4 regions of the Burkholderia pyrrocinia genome follow, and region 2 is predicted to be linked to each of the others. Evidence: predicted binding sites of a transcription regulator. Region 2 holds the regulator's gene; each other region holds the start of a gene.
What was found. The regulator HrcA, encoded in region 2, represses chaperone genes, less so after heat shock. The targets are predictions, from matches to a motif close to TTAGCACTCNNNNNNNNNGAGTGCTAA.
Positions count from the first base shown of each region.

Region 1: JYG32_RS10210 (co-chaperone GroES) is a predicted target of HrcA. The motif match lies at 2,045-2,071, and genes of this name have one in related genera.
Region 3: rpoH (RNA polymerase sigma factor RpoH) is a predicted target of HrcA. The motif match lies at 2,250-2,276, and genes of this name have one in related genera.
Region 4: JYG32_RS25670 (co-chaperone GroES) is a predicted target of HrcA. The motif match lies at 1,750-1,776, and genes of this name have one in related genera.

Region 1 is NZ_CP070977.1:2,179,653-2,184,523, forward strand. It holds gene groL (chaperonin GroEL) at 1-1,631, opposite strand, end outside; gene JYG32_RS10210 (co-chaperone GroES) at 1,678-1,971, opposite strand; gene JYG32_RS10215 (carbohydrate porin) at 2,652-4,118, shown strand; gene JYG32_RS10220 (hypothetical protein) at 4,186-4,871, shown strand, end outside.
Region 2 is NZ_CP070977.1:2,330,533-2,335,403, reverse strand. It holds gene recN (DNA repair protein RecN) at 1-240, opposite strand, end outside; gene JYG32_RS10870 (NAD kinase) at 260-1,162, opposite strand; gene hrcA (heat-inducible transcriptional repressor HrcA) at 1,294-2,316, shown strand; gene hemH (ferrochelatase) at 2,452-3,516, shown strand; gene JYG32_RS10855 (RNA-binding S4 domain-containing protein) at 3,601-4,008, shown strand; gene JYG32_RS10850 (hypothetical protein) at 3,980-4,141, opposite strand; gene grpE (nucleotide exchange factor GrpE) at 4,497-4,871, shown strand, end outside.
Region 3 is NZ_CP070977.1:3,542,433-3,547,303, reverse strand. It holds gene leuA (2-isopropylmalate synthase) at 1-848, shown strand, start outside; gene JYG32_RS16470 (nuclear transport factor 2 family protein) at 980-1,363, opposite strand; gene JYG32_RS16465 (acyloxyacyl hydrolase) at 1,409-1,978, opposite strand; gene rpoH (RNA polymerase sigma factor RpoH) at 2,339-3,274, shown strand; gene cydP (cytochrome oxidase putative small subunit CydP) at 3,648-3,935, shown strand; gene JYG32_RS16450 (cytochrome ubiquinol oxidase subunit I) at 3,925-4,871, shown strand, end outside.
Region 4 is NZ_CP070978.1:1,696,361-1,701,231, reverse strand. It holds gene groL (chaperonin GroEL) at 1-1,414, opposite strand, end outside; gene JYG32_RS25670 (co-chaperone GroES) at 1,427-1,717, opposite strand; gene JYG32_RS25665 (LysR substrate-binding domain-containing protein) at 1,871-2,830, opposite strand; gene JYG32_RS25660 (M20 aminoacylase family protein) at 3,015-4,136, shown strand; gene JYG32_RS25655 (ABC transporter substrate-binding protein) at 4,183-4,871, shown strand, end outside.

The sequences.
Region 1 (4,871 bases), 150 kb from region 2:
ATGCCCATGCCGCCCATGCCGCCCGGCATGCCGCCAGCCATCGGTGCGTCTTCCTTCGGCAGTTCTGCAACGGCTGCGTCCGTCGTCAGCAGCAGGCCTGCAACCGAAGCTGCGTTCTGCAGTGCGGTACGCGTGACCTTGGTCGGGTCGACGACGCCGGCTTCGACCATGTCGACGTACTCGCCCGTCGCTGCGTTGTAGCCGTAGTTGCCCTTGCCTGCAGCAACTGCCGCCACCACGACGCTGGCTTCTTCGCCGCCGTTCGTGACGATCTGGCGCAGCGGCTCTTCCATTGCGCGCAGCACGATCTTGATGCCGGCATTCTGGTCGGCGTTCAGGCCGGTCAGGCCTGCGATCGCGGTGCGAGCGCGGATCAGCGCAACGCCGCCGCCTGCCACGATGCCTTCTTCCACAGCTGCGCGCGTTGCGTGCAGTGCGTCTTCGACACGTGCCTTCTTTTCCTTCATTTCGACTTCGGTCGCAGCACCGACCTTGATCACTGCCACGCCGCCGGCCAGCTTGGCCACGCGCTCTTGCAGCTTTTCACGGTCGTAGTCCGACGTCGCTTCCTCGATTTGCGCGCGCACTTGCTTCACGCGTGCTTCGATGTTCACGGCTTCGCCTGCGCCATCGATGATCGTCGTGTTTTCCTTGCCCACTTCGATGCGCTTCGCCTGGCCCAGTTCTGCCAGCGTTGCCTTCTCGAGCGTCAGGCCGGTTTCTTCCGCGACGACTTGACCGCCGGTCAGGATCGCGATGTCTTCCAGCATCGCCTTGCGACGATCGCCGAAGCCCGGTGCCTTGACCGCAACGGTCTTCAGGATGCCGCGGATGTTGTTGACGACCAGCGTTGCGAGCGCTTCGCCTTCGACGTCTTCGGCGATGATCAGCAGCGGACGGCCAGCCTTCGCGACTTGCTCGAGCACCGGCAGCAGATCACGGATGTTCGACACCTTCTTGTCGTGCAGCAGCACGAACGGGTTGTCGAGGACGGCGACTTGCTTGTCCGGGTTGTTGATGAAGTACGGCGACAGGTAGCCGCGGTCGAATTGCATGCCTTCGACGACGTCGAGTTCGTCGGCCAGCGACTTGCCGTCTTCGACGGTGATCACGCCTTCCTTGCCGACCTTGTCCATCGCTTCAGCGATGCGATCGCCGATCGACGAATCGCTGTTCGCCGAGATCGAGCCGACCTGTGCGATTTCCTTGTTCGTCGTGCACGGCTTGCTGATCTTCTTCAGCTCTTCGACAGCCGCTGCGACTGCCTTGTCGATGCCGCGCTTCAGGTCCATCGGGTTCATGCCCGATGCGACGTACTTCATGCCTTCGCGAACGATCGATTGCGCGAGGACGGTTGCCGTCGTCGTGCCGTCGCCTGCGTTGTCGCTGGTCTTGGAAGCGACTTCCTTGACCATTTGCGCGCCCATGTTCTGGAGCTTGTCCTTCAGCTCGATTTCCTTCGCGACCGACACACCGTCCTTGGTGACCGTCGGGCCGCCGAAGCTGCGCTCGAGCACGACGTTGCGGCCCTTCGGACCCAGCGTGACCTTGACTGCGTTGGCGAGAATGTTCACGCCTTCGACCATCTTCGAACGGGCGGAATCGCCGAATACGACGTCTTTAGCTGCCATCTTCTAACTCCTTGAATTCTTGGGAATATGTACCGTCGGAGGACGCTTAGTTAGCGTTGACCACGGCCATGATGTCTTCTTCGCGCATGACCAGCAGTTCCTGGCCGTCGACCTTCACGGTCTGGCCTGCGTACTTGCCGAACAGGACGCGATCGCCGACCTTCACGTCGAGCGCGATCGGGGCGCCCTTGTCGTCACGCTTGCCCGGGCCGACCGCAAGGATCTCGCCTTGATCCGGCTTTTCAGCAGCGGCTTCGGGGATCACGATGCCCGAGGCGGTCTTGGTTTCCTGATCCAGGCGCTTGACGATCACGCGATCGTGCAAAGGACGAAGGTTCATATTCACTCCTCTCTTGACTGAGATTGAAGAACGCTTAGGGAATCTGCCCGGCGGATCGCCCGGCAGAGAATTGTTAGCACTCTCGTGCAGCGAGTGCTAATTATATGGACGGGTTTTGACAAATTCAAGAAGGGAAACCGGACGAATTTTCGGGGCCGCCAGGCAGCGGGAAAAGCGCATCAAAACAAGCAAAACCCCTTTCAAAACAAAACCCTGACAAACACTGCCCGGCCCGACCGGCGGGCCCGTGCGGCCCGCGAATCTCATCCAGCCCCGTTTGGACACCGGGTAAGCACGGAGTTCCTGCGTCCGGCGACATCGCATCAAAAAACCTGCGCCGGCGCCGATCCGGCATGCCGCAACGCCGCCTTCGCGCGCGCCGGACGCCCATTGCGCGCCCTTCCCGCGGATGCATCGATCCGCATCGAAGCATTCATTTTCATTACGCCGATATTTACGGTTTTGAAAGGTATCCGGCCGTCGCGGGCCTTGTCCGTAAGCCACTTCATTACATTTAGTAATCTAGATGCGAATCATTCTCGTTTACATTGACTTTCCCATTTGACACTTCTACGATGCGCCGCGTTGCGTTCATCTTCGTGCCCTGGCCAATCGGCGCCGAGCGTTCGGATAGCGCCTTAAAAGCAGGACTCCAGATTAAAGAAAACCAGGGGTTTGATATGAAGTTGGTGTCGTTCCACGGAGACCGTATCCGCGCCCGGATGCGCCCCGCCGCCTTTGCGGCCATCCTCGCTTGCGCATCGTTCGCGAGCGGCGCCGCGTTCGCCGCCACGCCGGTCGACGCACAGCCCGAAGCGCCCGAGGCCGACCTCGCGATCCAGGCCAGGCCGACCGACATGTGGACCGGCATCTGGACGCGCCAGAGCCTGCTCGGCGACATGGGCGGCATCCGCCCGTGGCTCGGCAAGTACGGCGCGACGCTGCAGATCACCGAAACCAGCGAATACCTCGCGAACCTGCGCGGCGGCCTGAACCGCGGCGGCACGTACGACGGGCTGACGACGGCGACGCTGACGGTCGATACGCAAAAGGCGATCGGCCTGCCCGGCGGCACGTTCAACGTCAGCGCGCTGCAGATCCACGGCCGCAACCTGAGCGCGGCGAACCTCGGCACGCTCAACACCGCGAGCGGCATCGAGGCGCAGGACACGACGCGCCTGTGGGAGCTGTGGTACCAGCAGTCGTTCCTCGACAAGCGCGTCGACGTGAAGATCGGCCAGCAGAGCCTGGACCAGGAATTCATGGTCAGCACGTATGCGAACTCGTTCGTCAACACGATGTTCGGCTGGCCCGCGCTGCCGTCGTACGACCTGCCCAATGGCGGCCCCGCCTATCCGCTCGCGGGCCTCGGCGTGCGCGTGCGCGCGCAGATCACGCCGAAGCTCACCGCGCTCGCGGGCGTGTTCGACGGCGATCCGCTCGGCAACAACCCGAACAACCTGAGCGGCACGAACTTCAACCTGCACAACGGCACGCTCTATATCGGCGAGCTGCAGTACGCGCTGAACCAGCCGTCCGACGGCGAAATGGACACCGGCCGCTCGAACGGGCTGCCGGGCACCTACAAGATCGGCGTCTGGTATCACAACGGCCGCTTCGCGGACCAGAACGTCGGCACCGACGGGCTGTCGCTCGCGGATCCCGCATCGAACGGCAGCGCGCAGCAGCGCCACGGCGACTACAGCTTCTATGCGGTGGCCGACCAGATGATCTGGCGCCCCGACCCGACCGGCCCGCAGAGCCTCGGCGTGTTCGCACGCGTGATGGGCGCGCCGGGCGACCGCAACCTGGTGAGCTTCGCGGCGAACGCGGGGGTCGTGCTGAAGGCGCCGTTCGCGGGCCGCGACAACGACAGCGTCGGCCTCGCCGTCACGTACATCCAGGTCGGCAGCCACGTGACCGACCTCGACCGGGCCGCGCGGTCGTTCGCGACCGGCCCGTACGGCGTGCGCACCCGCGAGACGACGCTCGAGGCGACCTACCAGTACCAGGTCAACCCGTGGTGGGTGATCGCGGCCGATGCGCAGTACACGTTCAATGCCGGCGCGGGCCAGAACCCGAGCGACGCGACCCAGCCGCTGCGCAACACGTTCGTGGTCGGTGCGCGCACGACGATCACGTTCTGAGCACCGCGCCCACGCTACCCGTTTTTCGCGCGCCGCTGCGGCGGCGCGTCCCCCAGGAGAGACCCAGATGATTCAATCCGCCCCGCTTCGCCGCCTCGCGACGGGCGCACTGGCCGCCGCCGCGCTGACGGCCGCCGCCGGCGCGTTCGCCGAGCCGCAAGGCTTCCTCGAGACGCTGCATCGCCATACGCTGCTCGTCAACACGGTGCCCGACAACGGCGACCAGAACCCGTACGCGATCGCGGTCGCGCCGGTGTCGGCCGGCACGATCCAGGCCGGCGACGTGCTCGTCGACAACTTCAACAACGCGGCGAACCTGCAGGGCACCGGCAGCACGATCGTCGACTACCGGCCGTCGACGAAGCAGATGAGCCTGTTCGCGACGATCCCGCGCGACCTGAAGGCATGCCCCGGCGGCGTCGGCCTGTCGACCGCGATGACGATGCTGAAGTCGGGCTGGGTGATCGTCGGCAGCACGCCGAGCAACGACGGCACGACGTCGACGAAGGGCGCCGGCTGCCTGATCGTGCTCGATCCGCAAGGCAAGATTGCATCGACCTGGTCGAGCCCGAACATCAACGACCCGTGGGGCAACATGGCCGTGGTCGACCGCGGCGACAGCGCGACGCTGTTCGTCAGCATGGCCGGCTTCGGCGTCGGCGGCGCGGACGGCAACCCGCCCGTCTACAAGCAGGCGACCGTGCTGCGCATCGACGTCGATGTGCCGGCCGGCAAGCCGCCCGTGATCAAGCA
Region 2 (4,871 bases):
TTCGTCGAGCCAGCGCGCGACGCGGTCGTGCGGCGTGAATTCGGCCGTGATGTCGGCGCGGCCGCAGCCGGTGCGCACGACGCTCGCGTCGGCACGTTCGCCGAGCGCGAGGGCGAGGGCGTCGATCAGGATCGATTTCCCGGCGCCGGTTTCGCCGGAGAAGACGGAAAAGCCGCTGTCGAATTCGAGATCGAGCGCGGCCACGATGACGAAGTCGCGGATCGAGAGGTGGCGGAGCATGGTGTCGGGCGGGTGGGCGTCAGGACGCCTTGTCGTCTTCGTTCGATGCGTGTTCGTTCCAGTGCAGCTTCTTGCGCAGCGTCGCGTAGTAGCTGTAGCCGACCGGGTGCAGGAACGGCACCGTGTGCTTCGAGCGGCGCACCTCGATCGTGTCGTTCAGTTCGAGCGCGGTGAACGACTGCATGTCGAAGTTCACGTTGACGTCGCGCCCGCCGACGATCTGGATCGCGATCTTCGAATCGTCGGGCAGCACGATCGGCCGGTTCGACAGCGCGTGCGGCGCGATCGGCACGAGCACGATGCCCTGAAGCTGCGGATGGAGGATCGGGCCGGCCGACGACAGCGCGTACGCGGTCGAGCCCGTCGGTGTGGCGACGATCAGGCCGTCCGAACGCTGGTTGTACATGTACCGGCCGTCGACCGACGCGCGCAGCTCGACCATCCCGGAGATGCCGCTGCGGTTCACGACGACGTCGTTGAACGCGAGCGCGTGGTAGATCGGTTCGCCGTCGCGCACGATCCGGGCCTCGAGCAGCGAGCGCTCCTCGCGCTCGAACTTGCCTGCCAGCATCACGGGGACGAGCGCGTGCATGTCGGCCGCCGCGATGTCCGTGATGAAGCCGAGCCGCCCGTGGTTGATCCCGATCAGCGGCGTCCGGTACGGCGCAAGCTGGCGGCCGATGCCGAGCATCGTGCCGTCGCCGCCCAGCACGACCGCCACGTCCGCACGCGCCCCGATTTCGGCCGGGGTGAGCGCCGGATAGCCGGCGATGCCGATCTCGCGCGCGGTATCGCCTTCGAAGACGACCTCGAAGCCCCGCTTGGCGATGCTGGCTGCCAGAGTAGCGAGCGGCTCGGCGATGCCGGGCGTGTTGCTCCGGCCGACGAGCGCGACGGTGTTGAACTGATTACCGGTTTTCATGCCGGCATTACACCATAGCTCGTTGACGAAAAGAACCGGCTGTGCGCCGACGGGGCCGGATCGGGCCGGCCTGCGCAACGGCGGCCGACGCCACTCGCCGCGGTCGCGCGGTTGCGCTAAAATTTTCCACCATGCTAGATCCTCGCGCACGAACCCTCCTGAAAACCCTGATCGAACGGTATATCGTCGACGGTCAGCCAGTCGGATCGCGCACGTTGTCCCGTTACTCCGGGCTCGAGCTGAGCCCGGCGACGATCCGCAACGTGATGTCCGACCTGGAGGAGCTCGGCCTCGTGTCGAGCCCGCACACGTCGGCCGGCCGCGTGCCGACGCCGCGCGGCTACCGGCTGTTCGTCGACACGATGCTGACGGTCGAGACGCCGATCGACGCCGAGGCCGTCGCGCGGCAGGTGCAGAACACGCTGCAGGCCGGCGAACCGCAGCAACGGGTGGTCGCGGCCGCCGCGAGCGTGCTGTCGAACCTGTCGCAGTTCGCGGGCGTCGTGCTGACGCCGCGCCGCAGCCACGTGTTCAAGCAGATCGAGTTCATGCGCCTGTCGGACAAGCGCATCCTGCTGATCATCGTCACGCCCGAGGGCGACGTGCAGAACCGGATGCTCGCGACGCCGCGCGACTACTCGCCGTCGCAGCTGACCGAGGCGTCCAACTACATCAACGCGCATTTCGCCGGCCTGTCGTTCGACGAGGTGCGCCGCCGCCTGCGCGACGAGATCGACCAGTTGCGCGGCGACATGACCGCGCTGATGCATCTGGCGGTGACGGCCAGCACCGAAGTGCCCGACACCGAGGACTCCGTGCTGATTTCCGGCGAGCGCAACCTGCTCGAAGTGGCGGACCTTTCGTCCGACATGGCCCGGCTGCGCAAGCTGTTCGACGTGTTCGACCAAAAGACGGGCCTCCTGCAACTGCTCGACGTGTCGAGCCACGCCCAGGGCGTGCAGATCTTCATCGGCGGCGAATCGACGCTCGTGCCGATCGAGGAAATGAGCGTCGTCACCGCGCCTTACGAGGTGAACGGGCAGATCGTCGGCACGCTCGGCGTGATCGGCCCGACCCGCATGGCGTACAACCGCGTGATACCGATCGTCGACATCACCGCGCGCCTGCTGTCGCTCACGCTGAGCCAGCAATAGCCTGCGATCGCCGGCCCGATCCCGCCCCGTCATCGTGCCGCGGCGCCGCCTGCGCCGACAGTCGGCCGAACGGCACGGGGCGGCCCGCTATAATTGAGAGCCGTCCGGTCCCGTGCCCCGAGCACGTACTTGCCCATGCGTTTCGATCTTGAGCCGCCTTCGAGCACCGCGGCTGCCCATCGCATCGGCGTGCTGCTGATCAATCTCGGCACGCCCGACGCCCCCACGCCGCGTGCGGTGCGGCGCTATCTGGCCGAATTCCTGTCGGATCCGCGGGTCGTCGAAATCCCGCAGGCCGTCTGGCAGGTGCTGCTGCGCACGCTGATCCTGCCGTTGCGCGGCCGCGCGTCCGCGAAGAAATACGCGGCCGTCTGGATGCCCGAGGGCTCGCCGCTGCGCGTGCACACCGAGCGCCAGACCGACGGCGTGCGGCACCTGCTCGTGTCGAACGGCTATCATGTGCTCGTCGACCATGCGATGCGCTACGGCAGCCCGAACATTGCGCAGGCGCTCGGGCAGTTCAAGCGCTCGGGCGTCGAGCGCGTGCTGCTGATGCCGATGTATCCGCAATACTCGGCGTCGACCACGGCCACCGCATTCGATGCCGCATTCGGCGCGCTCGCGCGCATGCGCAACCAGCCGGAGGTGCGCACGGTGCGGCACTACGCCGACCATCCGGCCTATATCCACGCGCTTGCCGAGCAGGTGCGCCAGTACTGGGCGCAGCACGGCCGGCCCGACTTCGCGGCCGGCGACAAGCTCGTGCTGAGTTTTCATGGCGTGCCGAAGCGCACGCTCGACCTCGGCGACCCCTATCACGACCAGTGCCAGCAAACCGGCGCGCTGCTGATGGCTGCGCTCGGGCTGTCGACGGTCGAATGCCGGATCACGTTCCAGTCGCGCTTCGGCAAGGCCGAATGGCTGCAGCCGTACACCGCGCCGACGCTGCGCGGGTTCGGCGAGGCCGGCGTGCGGCGGGCCGACGTGTTCTGTCCCGGTTTCACGGCCGATTGCCTGGAGACGATCGAGGAGATCGGCATGGAAGTGCGAGACGAATTCCTCGCCGGCGGCGGCAAGGCGTTCCACCGCATTCCTTGCCTGAACGGCGCGCCCGCGTGGCTCGGCGCGATCGGCGAGATCGTCGCCGAGAACCTGCAGGGCTGGCCCGTCAGGGCCGCCCAGCCCGAAACGGTGAGCTGACATGGAACGACCCCCGCACTCACTTCGTTCGCTGCTCCCCGAGGAGGCGGTCGGCCTCCTTGTGGCGGCCCGGCGGAGGCTGACATGAACTACAAGATTTCCACGGAACCGGGCGCGAAGCTGCGCATCGACAAATGGCTGTGGGCGGCCCGGTTCTTCAAGACGCGTTCGCTCGCGACCGATGCGGTCGACAAGGGGCACGTGAAGATCGGCGGCGCGGCGGTCAAGCCGGCGAAGGAGGTGCGCGTCGGCGACGAGGTCGAGATTGCGATCGACGGCATCGTCTGGCACATTGCCGTGCTGGGCGTGTGCGACGTGCGCGGACCGGCGAGCGTCGCGCAGACGCTTTACGCGGAAACGGAAGCGGGGCGGGCCGCGCGGCTTGCCGAACTGGAGCGGCGCCGCACGTATCGCGAGCCGGCGGCCGAACTGCACGGTCGGCCGACGAAGCGCGACAGGCGCATCATCGACAGATTTTCTGGTGGGAGCTGAACATCTGGTCGAAGGTCGCCCGCGCGCTTCCGTATTCGGTCGTGCGGTCGGTAACGGCTCCCGACAGGCAGATGGTGGTGGTGCCGGCAATGAGTACCAGCGCGACCACCGATATCGCAAAGGTCAGTTTCACGGTACTCCCCCTCGAAAAGAAGGGTGAAAACGGCGCCAGGTGGATGTAAGGCGACGGTCAGCTAGGGTAAACACGCTTTTCCGACGCTTGAGTGGAGTGTAGTGCAGCGGGCCTGTGCCAAGCTAGTACTTGCCAGGTAAGCGTTGTTACAGGCCGTTTCGCCCGATCTGGCGGACTATGCGAGGCCTGCACCGACGAAGCGAGCGGTTGTTTCGCGGCATTGGAGAATGCCGGCGAATAACCGTCTTGAAATCGTAGTTTTCGTCCTTATTTGCACCAATGATGTGCGGTGCCGCCGGGTATACGGTCCGGCGGTTGCCGATTTGGCTTCAACCTCTAATCGACTTTCAGCGACATGGAAAATACGCAAGAGAACCCGGCTACCCAATCGGCCGAAGACATCGGCAGCGAGAAGCAGGCGGCGCAAGGCGCTGCTCCCGCCGCCGAAGCAGCCGACGCGGCGCTCGCGGAGGCTCAAGCCAAGGTCGCCGAGCTGCAGGAGAGCTTCCTGCGGGCGAAGGCCGAGACCGAGAACGTGCGCCGCCGCGCGCAGGACGACGTCTCGAAGGCGCACAAGTTCGCGATCGAGAGCTTCGCGGAACACCTGCTGCCCGTGCTGGACAGCCTGGAAGCGGCCGTCAGCGACACGTCCGGCGACATCACGAAGGTGCGCGAAGGCGTCGAACTGACGCTGCGCCAGCTGACGAGCGCGCTCGAGAAGGGCCGCGTC
Region 3 (4,871 bases), 1.2 Mb from region 2:
TCGAGGGCTGCCTGTTCGGTAATGGCGAGCGCACCGGCAACGTCGATCTCGTCACGCTCGCGCTGAACCTCTACACGCAGGGCATCGATCCGGGCCTCGATTTCTCCGACATCGACGCGGTGCGCCGCGTCGTCGAACGCTGCAACCAGATTCCCGTGCATCCGCGCCATCCGTACGCGGGCGACCTCGTGTTCACCGCGTTCTCGGGCTCGCACCAGGACGCGATCCGCAAGGGCTTCGCGCAGCAGCGCCCCGACGCGGCCTGGGAAGTGCCGTACCTGCCGATCGACCCGGCCGACCTCGGCCGCAGCTACGACGCGGTGATCCGCGTGAACAGCCAGTCCGGCAAGGGCGGCGCGACGTTCCTGCTCGAACGCGGGATGGGCTTCACGCCGACGCGCCGCGTGCAGATCGAATTCAGCCACGCGGTGCAGACGCTCGCCGACACGTCCGGCGAGGAAGTGACGGGCGACGCGATCTGCGCGCTGTTCGCCCGCGAATTCTTCGAGACCGACGGCCCGGCCGCGCGGCATGGCGGCGCTGCGCGCTGGCAGAACCGCGAGATCGCGGCAGCGCCGGCGGCCGACGCGACGCCCGAGGACACCGTGCGACGTTTGGCCACGGCATTCGCGGCGGCCGCGGGCGCCGCGATCGACGTCGCGTCGTGCGAACAGGCGCGCACGACGGACGGCCGGATCGCGGTATCGGTCGGCTGCCGGGTCGGCGATGCGCCGCTGCGGCACGGCGTCGGCCTGCACGCCGATGCGGCGAGCGCCGCGCTCGATGCAATCGTCAGCGCAATCAACCGCGCGGGATGGCATTGCACGGACCGCCGCGCGGCGGCCTGACGCTCAGGGTTCGACAGTCAGCGAGCGGCGCGTGACCGCCCGTGCGCCGCGCGATCCGCGCCGCACGGGCCAGCAAAAAGCGGCCCGGAAGGCCGCTTCGACGGGGACATGAAAAGGAGCTCCACGCGCGCTCATGTCTCGGTCGCGCACCGCGTCGCCTGCCATGCGAGCAGGCACCAGCGGCCCTGCTCCGCGGTGTGGACGGACGTATAGGCGATCGGGAAAACCAGGCCGCCGTTGTTCGTTTCCATCTCGATCAACGCGCGCCCGGTGACGACGCAGGTTTCGCCGCCGACGGGCAGCACGTCCTGCGACTGGATTTCGATCTGACGATAGCGGCGGCGACCGGCGACGATGGCGTCGATGAACTGCTGCTTGGTTTCACGTTTGCCGTTGGTGTGCACGAAGAACACCTTGTCCGACAGCAGCGCGTCGAGCGCCTCGCCGTCCCCGTCCACCATCGCCCGGAACCGATCGCGCTCGAGCGCGCGGATCGCATCGACCACCTTCGCCATCGCCTGACTCCTCGGCAACGCGCACGCCGTGCGCGGGCATGCGGATCAGAAGTTGTACTGCACGTAGAACTGGTGGAAATTTATACCAGGATTCGGCTCTTTGATACCCGCGTTAGACACATGTTGAAAACGGTAACCGACCTGATACTGTTGCCGTTCTCCGAACTGTGCGCCGACGCCGACGACATCCACGAACTGGAACGACGTCCCCAGCGAAAGATTGTGGGAGATCGTCGGGGAAGTCAGGAGCCGGATGCCCGCGCCGGCCTCGACGAACGGGCGCACCTGGCCCGCGCTCTTGATGAAGCGGAACATCGGCGTCGCGCCGAACTCGCCGAGGTTGCCGTGAACATTGCCGCCCGTGTGCCAGTAGCCGACGTGGCCTTCCATCACGAACGCGAAGTGCCAGCCGCCGATTTCCCACCAGTTCCAGCCCGGATTCCACACCACGCCGAGATCGGCCTTGTCGATCCCGTGACGATCCGAAAACCCGCCGCCCGCCTGGATACCCCATCGATCCGCGAACGCCGCACCCGATCCGCCCAGAAGTGACGCTGCCAGCATCGCATGCAGCGCAAGCCGGCTGCGACGCCGGCGATTCTTCTTATTGTTCATCTGACACTCCAACTTTTTGGGTTGAATGGGGCCTGCCGCAACAGCCGGGCCCGAGCGAACTGAATGTTATGGTAAAGGACTTTTCGGATCGGCATCACGAAGCGAAATGGCTTCCTTCCAAAACGACAAAAATCGAAATCGTCTACTGATTCCCCTCAAAAACAACGGTTTACGGAACTCCACGTCGCCACCCCTGTCGCAGATTAGACTATCGACTCGACTAGTTCGATAGAAAATCGGGAACTCCGATGCCCACGCCCGCTCTAAGGAATTAGCACTCAACTTGCGGGAGTGCTAAGATGCCCCACGGAATTTCATTCGATGCCGGGGGTTTGTCCCTGATTCCAAAGGAGTTTTTTAGTGAGCAACGCCCTGACCCTTCCGAACATCCTGAGCCCGACGCCGGCCAAGGCCGAATCGGCAGGCTCGCTGGCGCTCGCAGCTCAATCGATGTTGCCGGGCCAGCTCGGCAACATCGATTCGTATATCCAGGCCGTCAATCGCATTCCGCTGCTGACGGCCGAAGAAGAACGCCAGTACGCAACCGAATTCCGCGAAGACAACAACCTCGATTCGGCGCGCCGCCTCGTGCTGTCGCACCTGCGTCTCGTCGTGTCGATCGCGCGCAACTATCTCGGCTACGGCCTGCCGCACGGCGATCTGATCCAGGAAGGCAACATCGGCCTGATGAAGGCCGTGAAGCGCTTCGACCCGGCCCAGAACGTGCGTCTCGTGTCGTACGCGATCCACTGGATCAAGGCCGAGATCCACGAGTACATCCTGCGCAACTGGCGCATGGTGAAGGTCGCGACGACGAAGGCGCAGCGCAAGCTGTTCTTCAACCTGCGCAGCCACAAGAAGAGCATGCAGGCGATGACGCCCGAGGAAATCGACGGCCTCGCGCAGGAACTCAACGTCAAGCGCGAAGACGTGTCCGAGATGGAAACGCGCCTGTCGGGCGGCGACATCGCGCTCGAAGGGCAGGTGGAAGACGGCGAGGAGTCGTACGCGCCGATCGCCTATCTGGCCGACTCGCATAACGAGCCGACCGCCGTGCTCGCCGCGCGTCAGCGCGACATGCTGCAGACGGACGGCATCGCGCAGGCGCTCGACGCGCTCGACGCGCGCAGCCGCCGCATCATCGAGGCGCGCTGGCTGCACGTCGACGACGACGGCTCGGGCGGCTCGACGCTGCACGATCTCGCCGCCGAGTTCGGCGTGTCCGCGGAACGCATCCGCCAGATCGAGGCGAGCGCAATGAAAAAGATGCGCACTGCCCTCGCCGAATACGCATAAATCCCGGCGATTTAGAGCGCTTCATCGAAAACCGCTGCCCGACCGGCAGCGGTTTTTTTTCGTCCGATTTTTCGCCCGCTTTTCACCCGCTTCTCCGCTCGATTCTTCGCCCGTTTCTCCGTCCGTTTCTTCGCCGATTAATTGACCTGATTCATCAGGTAATAGGCGGTTTGCGGGCCCCTTCCGCATAACCTTGATCTGCCTCAAGTTTTGACCCGCGGTTCGCGACGGTCTGCCGCAGCGCAGCACTCGGCATCGGAAAGCCGTCCTTTTAAAATTGGCATGTCAGGTGCAAAAGGATTAAAACAGCTTCACGGCCGTCATATATCCGACGTAAAGTCGCCCCAAATCCGACCTAAATCGATTCAGGATAATCGCCTTGATCTCGATCAATAAAGAGCCTGCGCCGCCACCTCCCCCGCGGCCGGCCGGTACGATCGGCTGGCGCGCGCGCATCGCCGCATGGGCTCGCGGCCCCACCCTCGCCCGCGACATCACCCTGGTGCTGATCGTCAAGCTGATCCTCCTGATGTCGCTCAAATACGCATTCTTCAATCATCCGCAGGCCGAGCACATGTCGCTTCCGCCTGCCGCCGTCGCCGAGAAGCTGCTCTCGGTACCGGCGCCTGCACCTACCGAGGGAGACCACCATGATAAGTAGTGAAGTCGTCGATCTGTCACGTCTGCAGTTCGGCATCACGGCGCTCTACCACTTCCTGTTCGTGCCGCTGACGCTCGGCCTGTCCTGGCTGCTCGTCATCATGGAAGCCGTCTACGTGATGACCGGCAAACAGGTCTACAAGGACATGACCCAGTTCTGGGGCAAGCTGTTCGGGATCAACTTCGCGATGGGCGTGACGACCGGCATCACGCTCGAATTCCAGTTCGGCACGAACTGGTCGTACTACTCGCACTATGTCGGCGACATCTTCGGCGTGCCGCTCGCGGTCGAAGGCCTGATGGCGTTCTTCCTCGAATCGACGTTCGTCGGCCTGTTCTTCTTTGGCTGGAACCGCCTGTCGAAGGTCAAGCACCTGGTCGTCACGTTCCTCGTCGCGCTGGGCTCGAACCTGTCCGCGCTGTGGATCCTCGTCGCGAACGGCTGGATGAACAACCCGGTCGGCGCCGAGTTCAACTACCAGACGATGCGCATGGAGATGACGAGCCTGTTCGACGTGCTGTTCAACCCGGTCGCGCAGGTGAAGTTCGTGCACACGGTGTCGGCCGGCTACGTGTCGGCGGCGATGTTCGTGCTCGGCGTGTCGTCGTGGTACCTGCTGAAGAAACGCGACGTCGACTTCGCGCTGCGCTCGTTCGCGGTTGCAGCCGGCTTCGGCCTCGCGGCGACGCTCTGCGTGATCGTGCTCGGCGACGAATCGGGCTATACGACCGGCGAAGTGCAGAAGATGAAGCTCGCGGCAATCGAATCCGAATGGGAAACGCAGCCGGCACCCGCATCGTTCACGCTGATCGGCATTCCGAACCAGGAGGAACAGCGCACCGACTACGCGATCAAGATCCCGTATGCGCTCGGCCTGATCGCGACGCGCTCGATCGACGAACCGGTGATCGGCCTGCGCGATCTCGCGAAGCACGG
Region 4 (4,871 bases), on a different replicon from region 2:
CTTCCGCGACCTTCGCGACGACGACGCTCGCTTCCTCGCCCGCGTTCGCGACAATCTGGCGCAGCGGTTCCTCGAGCGCGCGCAGCACGATCTTGATGCCCGCGTCCTGGTCGGCATTCACGCCCTTCAGCTCGCGGATCGCCTGACGCACGCGAATCAGCGCAACGCCGCCGCCCGGCACGATGCCTTCCTCGACGGCCGCGCGCGTCGCGTGCAGCGCGTCGTCGACGCGATCCTTCTTCTCCTTCACCTCGATCTCGGTTGCACCGCCGACCTTGATCACCGCAACGCCGCCCGCAAGCTTCGCGACGCGTTCCTGCAGCTTTTCGCGGTCGTAGTCCGACGTCGCTTCCTCGATCTGAACGCGGATCTGCTTCACGCGCGCTTCGATGTTCTTCGCATCGCCCGCGCCGTCGATCACGGTCGTGTTTTCCTTGCCGACCTCGATGCGCTTGGCCTGGCCGAGTTCGGCGAGCGTCGCCTTCTCGAGCGTCAGCCCGGTTTCCTCGGCGACGACCTGCCCGCCGGTGAGGATCGCGATGTCCTCGAGCAGCGCCTTGCGGCGGTCGCCGAAACCCGGCGCCTTGACCGCGACCGTCTTCAGGATCCCGCGGATGTTGTTCACGACGAGCGTCGCGAGCGCTTCGCCTTCGACATCTTCCGCGATGATCAGCAGCGGCCGGCCCGACTTCGCGACCTGTTCGAGCACCGGCAGCAGGTCGCGGATGTTCGAGATCTTCTTGTCGTGCAGCAGGATGTACGGGTTCTCGATCTCGGCGATCTGCTTGTCCGGATTGTTGATGAAGTACGGCGACAGGTAGCCGCGATCGAACTGCAGCCCCTCGACGACGTCGAGCTCGTCGGCGAGCGACTTGCCGTCCTCGACGGTGATCACGCCTTCCTTGCCGACGCGGTCGATCGCTTCGGCGATGCGCTGGCCGATCGATTCCTCGCCGTTCGCGGAGATCGTCGCGACCTGCGCGATTTCCTTGCTCGTGGTGGTCGGCCTGCTGATCTTCTTCAGCTCGTCGACGGCCGATGCGACGGCCTTGTCGATGCCGCGCTTCAGGTCGAGCGGGTTGAGCCCGGCCGCGACGTATTTCTGGCCTTCGCGTACGATCGCCTGTGCGAGCACGGTGGCCGTCGTCGTGCCGTCGCCGGCCGCGTCGCTGGTGCGCGACGCGACTTCCTTCACGAGCTGCGCGCCGATGTTCTGCAGCTTGTCCGCGAGTTCGATTTCCTTCGCGACCGACACGCCGTCCTTCGTGACGACGGGCGCGCCGAAGCTGCGTTCGAGCACCACGTTGCGGCCCTTCGGCCCGAGCGTGACCTTCACCGCGTTCGCGAGAATGTTCACGCCTTCGGTCAGCTTCGCCCGTGCGACGTCGCTGAAAATGATTTCCTTCGCTGCCATGATTGCGCTCCGTTATTGATTGACGACCGCGACGATGTCTTCCTCGCGCAGGACGAGGAACTCGGTGCCGTTCACCTTGACGGCCTGGCCCGCGTACTTGCCGAACAGCACGCGCTCGCCGACCTGCAGGTCGGGCACGATGCGTTGGCCGTCCGTGTCCTTGCGGCCGGGGCCGACGGCGATCACTTCGCCCTGGTCGGGCTTTTCGGCGGCGCTGTCGGGGATCACGATGCCCGACGCGGTGGTGGTTTCCTGATCGAGTCGCTTCACGATGACGCGGTCGTGCAAGGGGCGTAGGCTCATCTTTTCGTCCTGTGCTGTTCTGTCGAAATTGGCTGGCACTCTTTGGGAGAGAGTGCTGACGAGTATAAAAACGCTCGACGGCGCGATCCAATAACGGATTCGGAAAAGCATTTGCGCGGATGCGCTATGGACGGGAGACGGGCGGGGCGGAGGTCAGATCAGCAGCGACACAGTCCTGAACAGCGCGAGATCCTCCTTGCGCGCGGATCGCGCATGCTTGCGGATCACCTGCAGCAGGCAGTCGATGAAGCAGCGTGCGGCGTCGCTCAGCGTGCTGCTGCGGCGCGTGACGATCCCGAGGTCGCGCGGCTCGAACGTCTCCTTGAGCTGCAAGGCGCGCATCCGTTCGCCGAACGGCGGCACGGCCGCGAGTATCGTCGGGCACCACGTGCACATGTCGGCCTGCTCGAGCATCGTCTGCAACATCGCGACCGACTGCGCCCGCACGATGCGCCGTTCGTCGATGTGTGCGCCGTGGCGCGTGAACAGGTAATCGACGAGCGCGGCCTGCCCGTCGGCCGCGAAATTCAGCACCCAGTCGTTATCGAGCAGGTCGTGGATCGACCTTACGCGTTCGCGCGGATGGCCGGCGCGCACCATGACCGACGTCTCGTAGCACAGCATCGGCTCGAACGCGAATTCCTGCGTGCCGCCCGGTTGCACGTGCCCGAGCGCGAAGTCCATGCTACCGTCGCGCAGCAGCGGCTGCGCGACGGCCATCAGCGCTTCGTAGAGTTCGAGGCGCACGTCGGGCAGCCGCTCGCGAAAACGCAGCACGGCTTCCGCGAGGAAGGTCACCGTGAGCCACGGCGTGACGCCGATGCTCAGCCGGCCCTCGACGCGGCCGCGCATCCGTTCGAGATCGCTCTGCGCGTGTTCGAGCTGCTTCAGCACGAGCTTCGCGTGCGTGAGCAGCGTTTTTCCGTAGTCGGTGAAGCCGATGCCTTCCGGCGCGCGCACGAGCAGCGGCAGGCGCTCGCTCGCTTCCAGCTCGCGCAGCGCGCGCGTGACGGCCGCCTGCGACAACCCCAGCGTACGCGCCGCGCCGCGGATACTCCCGGCCTCCGCGCTCGCGACGAGCGCCTGCAACTGATGCAGCTTCATCGTGCTCATGGTGCGATACCCGACAACGAAAGGTTGTCATCATAACGAAACCGCGGCTGTTCGAAGGGATTTTCGCTGCATACGATTCGGCCACGATCGGTCATCCGGGCGATCGACAACCGGAACGTGTCAGGGAGAATCGGGGTTGGACCAGAAACATATTCATCCGGAAATGACGGCCATCGAGACGGAGATGATTGCGCTGCGCCACCGGCTGCACGCGCATCCGGAGCTCGGCTTCGAGGAGCACGCGACGAGCGATCTCGTCGCCGATTGCCTGACAACGTGGGGTTATCGGGTGACGCGCGGGCTCGGCGGCACGGGCGTGGTCGGCACGCTGACGCGCGGCGCCGGGAAACGGCTCGGGTTGCGCGCGGACATGGACGCACTGCCGATCCGCGAGACAACCGGGCTGCCGCATGCGAGCCGGCGCGACGGCGTGATGCACGCGTGCGGCCACGACGGCCATACGGCGATGCTGCTCGCGGCGGCCCGCTGCCTGGCCGAACGCGCGCGTTTCGCGGGCACGCTGAACCTGATTTTCCAGCCGGCCGAAGAAGGGCTAGGCGGCGCGAAGCGGATGATCGACGACGGCCTGTTCACGCAGTTTCCGTGCGATGCCGTGTTCGCGATGCATAACGTGCCGGGCCTGCCGGCCGGCGTGCTCGGCTTCTGCGACGGCGCGGCGATGGCGTCGGCCGACGAGGTGCGCGTGCGCGTGATCGGGCGCGGCGGGCATGGCGCCGCGCCGCACACGACGATCGATCCGGTGGTCGTGTGCGCGTCGATCGTGATGGCGTTGCAGACGGTCGTGTCGCGCAACGTGAATCCGCAGGAACTGGCGATCGTCACGGCCGGCTCGATCCATGCGGGCACCGCATCGAACGTGATCCCGCCGCATGCGGAACTCGAGCTCAGCGTGCGTGCACTGTCGCCGGACGTGCGCGTACTGCTGGAACGGCGCATCCGCGAGATCGTGAACGGGCAGGCCGCGAGTTACGGCGCGACGGCCGAGATCGACTATCGATACGGCTATCCGGTGCTCGTCAATCACGCGGCGGAAACGGCATTCGCGCGCGACGTGGCTCGCGAATGGGGCGGCGACGCGGCGCTGATTCCGCATCTGCGGCCGATCGCGGCGAGCGAGGATTTCGCCTTCATGCTCGACGCGTGCGCGGGCAGCTACCTGTCGATCGGCAACGGCGACGGTGCGTCCGGATGCGGGCTGCATCACCCGGGCTACGACTTCAACGATGCTTGCCTCGCGACCGGCGCGAGCTACTGGACCGCGCTCGCGGAGCGATACCTCGCATGATGCGGTTGCACGATTTCGATTCACGATTTACACAAGGAGACGGGCAATGAAACAGTGGATGGCGGCGCTCGCGGTAGCGCTGGCGGCAGGGTCGGTGCATGCGGGCGACTGGACGGGCAAGGAGATTCGCCTCGCGGTCGATCCGACTTACCCGCCGCTCGAATACAAGCTGCCCGACGGCACGCTGACGGGCTTCGGGATCGATATCACGAACGCGTTGTGCGCGGAGCTGCACGCGCGCTGCGTGTGGGTCGAGTCGAGCTTCGACGGGATGATTCCGGGGCTGCTCGCGCGCAAGTTCGACGTGATCGCGTCGTCGATGACGATCACGCCGAAGCGGATGCAGCAGATCGCGTTCACGAACCGCATCTCGAACGCACCCGCCCGGCTGATCGCGCACAAGGGCTCGCCGCTACTGCCGACGGCCGAATCGCTGAAAGGCAAACGCGTCGGCGTCGAGCAGGGTTCCGCGCAGGCCGACTACGCGGTCGCGAACTGGCAGCCGGCCGGCGTGCAGATCGTGTCGTACCAGAACCAGGATCAGGTGTACGCCGATCTCGTGACGGGGCGGCTCGATGCGGCGTTCCAGGCATCGATCGCGGCCAGCGACGGCTTTCTGAAGAAGCCGCAGGGCAAGGACTTCATGTTCGCCGGCGCACCGATCGACGACGCGAAGTACTTCGGGCAGGGCGACGGCCTCGGGTTGCGCAAGCAGGACAACGACCTGCGCGACGC